DNA from 2 places in the Pseudomonas sp. NCHU5216 genome. Region 2 is predicted to be linked to the other one. Evidence: predicted binding sites of a transcription regulator. Region 2 holds the regulator's gene; the other holds the start of a gene.
The links. The regulator sigma-54, encoded in region 2, starts transcription at its own class of promoters, with help from an activator protein. The targets are predictions, from matches to a motif close to ANTGGCATNNANNTTGCTNT.
Positions count from the first base shown of each region.

Region 1 (3,409 bases), on a different contig from region 2:
GTACCAGCTCAAGCAGGACACCACCAAGAGCAAGGATCTCGGCAAGAACGAGTTCCTCAACCTGCTGGTGGCTCAGCTCAACAACCAGAACCCACTGGAGCCCCAGGGCAACGGAGAATTCATCGCCCAGCTCGCGCAGTTCAGCAGCCTGGAGGGGATTCAGCAGTTGAACAGCAGCGTCAACTCGATGATGTCCAACTTCCAGTCTTCGCAGGCGCTGCAGGCTTCATCGCTGGTAGGGCGCAAGGTCATCGTGCAGGGCGAGAAGGCGGTGGTCGATACCAGCGAGAGCTTCAAGGGCAGCGTGACGGTGCCGGTGAGCAGCAACAACGTCTATGTCAACGTCTTCGACAACGCCGGTGCCCTGGTGAGGCGCGTCAATCTGGGCGAGCAGGCGGCCGGCAATGCCAGCTTCATCTGGGACGGCAAGGACGACAGCGGCAAGGTCATGCCGCCCGGCACCTACAAGTTCGAGGCACATGCCACCTATGGCAACGAGACCAAGGGGCTGTACACCCAGTTGCCGGCCAACGTCGACAGCGTCGCCCTGGGTGGCAAGGAGCTGATGCTCAATCTTGCCGGCCTCGGCAGCGTGCCGCTTTCCCAAGTGCAGATCATCGGCCAGTAATTATTACTGCCGGCCATCCCGGCAAAGGAGTTTTCCATGTCGTTCAATATCGGTCTCAGTGGTCTGCGTGCCGCAACCAATGACCTCAACGTCACCGGCAACAACATTTCCAACGCCGGCACTGCAGGCTTCAAGCAGTCGCGTGCCGAGTTCGCCGATGTCTATGCTTCCTCGGTGCTGGGCACCGGCAAGAACCCGCGCGGCAGTGGTGTGCTGCTTGCCGACGTGTCGCAGTTGTTCAACCAGGGCAACATCAACTACACGCAGAACGCGCTGGATCTGGCGATCAACGGCAACGGCTTCTTCATGACCAGCAACAACGGCAGCATGAGCTACACCCGTGCCGGTTATTTCGGCACTGACCGCGATGGCTATATCGTCAACAACTTCGGCTATCGCCTGCAGGGCTATTCTGCCGATGAGTCGGGCAACATCCTGCCGATCCAGAGCGACCTGCGCATCAATGCCGGCCAGCAGGAGCCCAGGGCCACCACCTCGGTGACCCAGTCGATCAACCTCAACTCCAATGCCGTGCGCCCAGCCAATGCCGGCACCATGGCCGCACCGACCTTCGACCCGAGCGACTCGAAGTCCTTCAACTGGTCGACCTCCACCAATATCTACGATACGCAGGGCAATGCCCACGTCATGTCGCAGTACTTCGTGAAGAACGAGGCACCGGCCAACAATGGCTGGGTCATGCATGTGTTGATCGATGGCGTGAACCCGCGTGATCCCACCAGCACTCAGCCGTTCAGCTATGCGATGAATTACGACGCGGCCGGCCAGCTTGCCAACCCGGCTTTCACCCCGATTGCCAGCACCCCGGCCAACCCGGCACTGGATGCGCCGGCCATCCCGGCAACCGCGGCCAACGGCACCTTCGTCCTGGCCCAGGCCGACTGGGTGCCGGCCGAGAAGGATCCGGCCAACCCTGGCGCGCTGGTGCCCAACGGTGCCGACAGCTCTGCCTTTACCTTCGACATGCGCGGTTCGACCCAGTACGCCACGGCCTTCGGCGTCAACAGTGTCAGCCAGGATGGTTACACCACAGGCCAACTGGCGGGCCTGGAAATCGACGACACCGGGGTGATCTTCGCCCGCTACACCAATGGCCAGTCGAAGATCCAGGGGCAGGTGCTGATGGCCAACTTCGCCAATGTGCAGGGCCTGACCCCTAACGGCAAGACCGAGTGGGTGCAGTCCTTCGAGTCGGGCGAGCCGGTGATCGGCACGCCGCGCAGCAGTACCCTGGGGGCCTTGCAGGCCGGCGCGCTGGAAGATTCCAACGTGGAAATCTCCGACCAGTTGGTGAACCTGATCGTGGCGCAGCGCAACTACCAGGCCAACGCCAAGACCATCGAAACCGAGAGCGCCATCACCCAGACCATCATCAACCTGCGCTGATCCCTGGCGCGCCTGGCAAAGCGGCAAGCCTGGCTTGCCGCTTTGCTGTTTGCGGGCCGGCAAAACTTCGCCGCCGACGCCCGTAATCTGCTCTTCGATTTATCTAATAATCCTTTTAAATCAGTATCTTGTTGGTGTTTTTCGGGAATGGCACGGCACTTGCTGTAAAGCATGCAAAGAGCCAAGGGCACGTCGCCCACTCGGAGGATTTCCATGGACAAGATGCTGTACGTCTCCATGACAGGTGCGCAGAACAACAGCCTGGGGCTGCGCGCCCACGCCAACAACCTGGCCAACGTGTCGACCACCGGTTTTCGTCGTGATTTCGAGCAGGCGCGTTCCATGCCGCTGTTCGGCGAAACCTTCCCGACCCGCGTATTCGCCATGAGCGAGCGCCCGGCCACGGATTTCCGGCCAGGTTCTTTGCAGGAAACCGGGCGTGATCTGGATGTGGCCATTGGTGGCAAGGGCTGGATCGCCGTGCAGGCTGCCGATGGCAGCGAAGCCTATCTGCGTACTGCCAGCCTCAACATCGATGCCCTCGGCATCCTGCGTACCGGCAATGGCTTGCCGGTCATGGGCAATGCCGGGCCGATCGCCGTGCCGCCGGAGCAGAAGGTGGAGATCGGCCAGGACGGCACCATCAGCATCCGCGCCCTGGGCGAGGCGCCCAATACCCTGGCCGAGGTCGACCGCATCAAGCTGGTCAATCCCGATCCCAAGCAGATGGAGAAGGGCACCGATGGCCTGATCCGGGTCAAGGGCCAGCCCCAGGTCGAGCCCGATGCCACCGTTACCCTGACCTCGGGCTTTCTCGAGTCGAGCAACGTCAATGCCGTCGAAGAGATGACCGCCATCCTCGCGCTGTCCCGTCAGTTCGAGCTGTCGGTGAAGATGATGCGCACTGCCGAGGACAATGCCTCGTCCATGGCTCGGGTTTTGCAACTTAGCTAATTACCAGTACGCGGCGCCGTAAAACCGGCGCCCGAGGAGAACGACATGCTTCCGGCTCTGTGGGTCAGCAAGACAGGCCTGTCCGCCCAGGACATGAACCTGACCACCATTTCCAACAACCTGGCCAACGTGGCAACCACCGGCTTCAAGCGCGACCGCGCGGAGTTCGAGGACTTGCTGTACCAGATTCGCCGTCAGCCAGGTGGCCAGTCCACCCAGGACAGTCAGTTGCCGTCCGGCCTGCAGCTCGGTACCGGGGTGCGCATTGTGGGCACGCAGAAGATCTTCACCGCAGGCAGCCTGCAGACCACCGAGCAGCCGCTGGATCTGGCGGTCAACGGTCGTGGTTTCTTCCAGATCCTGATGCCCAATGGTGACGTGGGTTATACCCGCGACGGCAGCTTCCATCTCAATTCCGAT
Region 1 is NZ_JBQLIX010000009.1:37,107-40,515, reverse strand. Features, by position in the region: gene flgD (flagellar hook assembly protein FlgD) at 1-628, shown strand, start outside; gene flgE (flagellar hook protein FlgE) at 665-2,035, shown strand; gene ACSVIK_RS09245 (flagellar basal body rod protein FlgF) at 2,249-2,989, shown strand; gene flgG (flagellar basal-body rod protein FlgG) at 3,035-3,409, shown strand, end outside.
Region 1: ACSVIK_RS09245 (flagellar basal body rod protein FlgF) is a predicted target of sigma-54. The motif match lies at 2,182-2,201, and genes of this name have one in related genera.

Region 2 (3,409 bases):
CGTCCTGGCGGTCGAGCATGCTGGCGATCTGGCGCAGGAGTTCGAGGTGGGCGTCGGTGGCGGCTTCCGGTACCAGCAGGACGAACAGCAGATCGACCGGCGCGCCGTCGATGGCGTCGAAGTCGACCGCCGTGTCCAGGCGCAACAGGGCGCTGATCGGTGCGCTGCAGCCGGCCAGGCGACAGTGGGGGATGGCGATGCCGTTGCCGAAGCCGGTGGAGCCGAGCTTCTCGCGGGCGATGAGGCTTTCGTAGATGTCCTGATTGTCCAGCTCGTCGAGGTCGCGGGCGACCAGGCTGGCAATCTGTTCGAGCACGCGCTTCTTGCTGCCGCCCGGCACGTTCACCAGGGAACGGCCGGGGGTCAGGATATTTTCAAGTCGGATCATGGAAGGGAAATGTCAGCGGGCTGTGGCGCCTTGCAGGCGATCGAGCTGCTTTTCCTTGTGCTTGATGAGTTGACGGTCGAGTTTGTCTGCCAGCAGGTCGATGGCGGCGTACATGTCGTTATGTTCGGCGTTGGCGACGACCTCACCGCCAGCAACGTGAAGGGTGGCTTCGATCTTCTGCTTGAGCTTTTCGACCTCCATGGTCACCTGAACGTTGGTGATCTTGTCGAAGTGGCGTTCCAGTCGGCCGAGTTTCTCGCCGATGTAGTCACGCAGGGCGTCGGTCACATCCAGCTGATGTCCACTGATGTTGACTTGCATACCGCTTTCTCCTTGTTGCCTTGTGTAAGAGATGGGCCTGACTTGAGGCCCACCACCGGAACACTGTGGCCCGCTCGCCATGGGCGAACAGTCGATCTTGCTTACATCAGTCGCTTGCGTTCGCTGGAGGGGGCGATACCGAGGGATTCGCGGTACTTGGCCACCGTGCGACGGGCGACTTGGATGCCTTGTGCCTCCAGTAAACCAGCGATCTTGCTGTCGCTCAACGGCTTTTTCGCGTTTTCCGCGGCCACCAGTTTCTTGATGATGGCGCGGATCGCCGTCGACGAGCATTCGCCGCCTTCGGAGGTGCTGACGTGGCTGGAGAAGAAGTATTTCAGCTCGTAAATGCCACGCGGGGTATGCATGAATTTCTGCGTGGTTACGCGCGAGATGGTCGACTCGTGCATGCCCACCGCCTCGGCGATGTCGTGCAGCACCAGGGGCTTCATGGCCTCGTCGCCATAGTCGAGAAAGCCGCGTTGGTGCTCGACGATCTGCGTGGCCACCTTCATCAGGGTCTCGTTGCGGCTCTGCAGGCTCTTGATGAACCAGCGCGCCTCCTGCAACTGGTTGCGCATGAAGGTGTTGTCGGCGCTGGAGTCGGCGCGTTTGACGAAGCCGGCGTACTGCGCGTTGACGCGCAGGCGCGGCATGGCTTCCTGGTTCAGTTCCACCAGCCAGCGGCCGTTGTGCTTGCGCACGATGACGTCCGGCACCACGTATTCCGGCTCGCTGGATTCGATCTGCGAACCGGGGCGCGGGTTGAGGCGCTGGATCAGTTCGATGACCTGCTTGAGCTCGTCTTCCTTGAGCTTGGTGCGGCGCATGAGCTGGGCGTAATCGCGGCTGCCGAGCAGTTCCAGGTGCTCGCTGACCAGGCGTTGGGTATCGCTCAGCCAGGGCGTGCTGGCGGGGAGCTGGCGCAGTTGCAACAGCAGGCACTCGCGCAGGTCGCGGGCGCCGATGCCGGCCGGCTCGAACTGCTGGATGCGGTGCAGTACCACTGCGACTTCATCCAGTTCGATATCCAGTTCGGGGTCGAAGGACTCGGTCACTTCCTCGAGGGTTTCTTCGAGGTAGCCATCGTTGTTGATGCAGTCGATCAGGGTGGCGGCGATCAGTCGATCCTTGTCCGACATCGGCGCCAGGTTCAGTTGCCAGAGCAGATGGCTGTGCAGGCTCTCGCCGCTGGAGGTACGGGTGGTGAAGTCCCACTCGTCATCGTCGTTGCTCGGCAGGCTGCTGGCGCTGGTCTGGTAGATGTCTTCCCAGGCGGTATCGACCGGCAGCTCGTTGGGGATGCGCTCGTTCCACTCGCCATCTTCGAGGTTGTCCACGCTCGGTGTGGTTTCCTGGAAGCTGTCTTCCTTGGCTTGAGCGGGTGCGGCGCTTTCCGCACCGTCGGCCATCGGGTCGCTGTTGTCGAAGTCGTCGCCGTCTTCCTGGCGCTCGAGCATGGGGTTGGATTCCAGCGCCTCCTGAATTTCCTGCTGCAGATCCAGGGTAGACAGTTGGAGGAGGCGGATGGCCTGTTGCAGCTGCGGGGTCATCGTCAGCTGCTGGCCCATCTTGAGGACTAGCGATGGTTTCATTGCAGACCTTAATTTACCGGCGAGTTACGCCTTCCACATCAGGGCGCCGAAGCGCCGCCAGGAAGCAAATTATATGCCTGAAAATCTCGTCCTTGCCTAGGGGCTGTCCTATTTCCGTCATCTAAATATGGATGTTTTACAGACGGAACTCGTGGCCCAGATAAACCTCTTTCACCGTCTGGTTGGCGAGGATGGTCTCGGCGTCGCCTTCGGCAATCAGTTGGCCATCGTTGACGATGTAGGCCGTTTCGCAGATGTCCAGGGTCTCGCGTACGTTGTGATCGGTGATGAGAATGCCGATACCCTTGGTCTTGAGGTGATGGATGATCTGTTTGATGTCCCCCACCGAGATCGGGTCGACACCGGCGAAGGGTTCGTCGAGCAGGATGAACTTGGGGTTGGTGGCCAGGGCGCGGGCGATTTCCACGCGACGCCGTTCACCACCGGACAGGCTCATGCCCAGGTTGCCCGAGATGTGGTGGATGTGGAATTCCTGCAGCAGGTTCTCCAGCTCCGCCTGGCGCCCGGCGCGGTCGAGATCCTTGCGCGTTTCGAGGATGGCCATGATGTTGTCGGCCACCGACAGCTTGCGGAAGATCGAGGCTTCCTGCGGCAGGTAGCCGATACCAGCGCGGGCACGACCATGCATGGGCTGGTGGCTGACGTCGAGGTCGTCGATCAGCACACGTCCCTGGTCGGCCTGCACCAGGCCGACGATCATGTAGAAGCAGGTGGTCTTGCCGGCACCGTTGGGGCCGAGCAGGCCGACGATCTGGCCGCTCTCGATGTTCAGGCTGACGTCGCGTACGACCTGGCGGCCCTTGTAGCTCTTGGCCAGGTGTTGGGCTTTGAGAATGGCCATTACTGCTGTTGATCCGCGGGTTTGTTCTTGGGTTGGATGACCATGTCGATGCGCGGACGCGGCACGCTGACGTTGTTGCCGGTGGCGCGTCCTGCGTTGACGATCTGGCGGCGGGTGTCGTAGACGATCTTCTCGCCCTCGAAGGTATTGCCTTCCTGGATCACCTTGGCCTGGTCGATCAGCACGATGCGTTCGTTGCTGGCGAAGTACTGGATGGTCTTGCCGTAGGCCTTGACGATTTCC
Region 2 is NZ_JBQLIX010000034.1:18,517-21,925, reverse strand. Features, by position in the region: gene ptsN (PTS IIA-like nitrogen regulatory protein PtsN) at 1-388, opposite strand, end outside; gene hpf (ribosome hibernation-promoting factor, HPF/YfiA family) at 401-709, opposite strand; gene ACSVIK_RS20035 (RNA polymerase factor sigma-54) at 811-2,304, opposite strand; gene lptB (LPS export ABC transporter ATP-binding protein) at 2,441-3,166, opposite strand; gene lptA (lipopolysaccharide transport periplasmic protein LptA) at 3,166-3,409, opposite strand, start outside.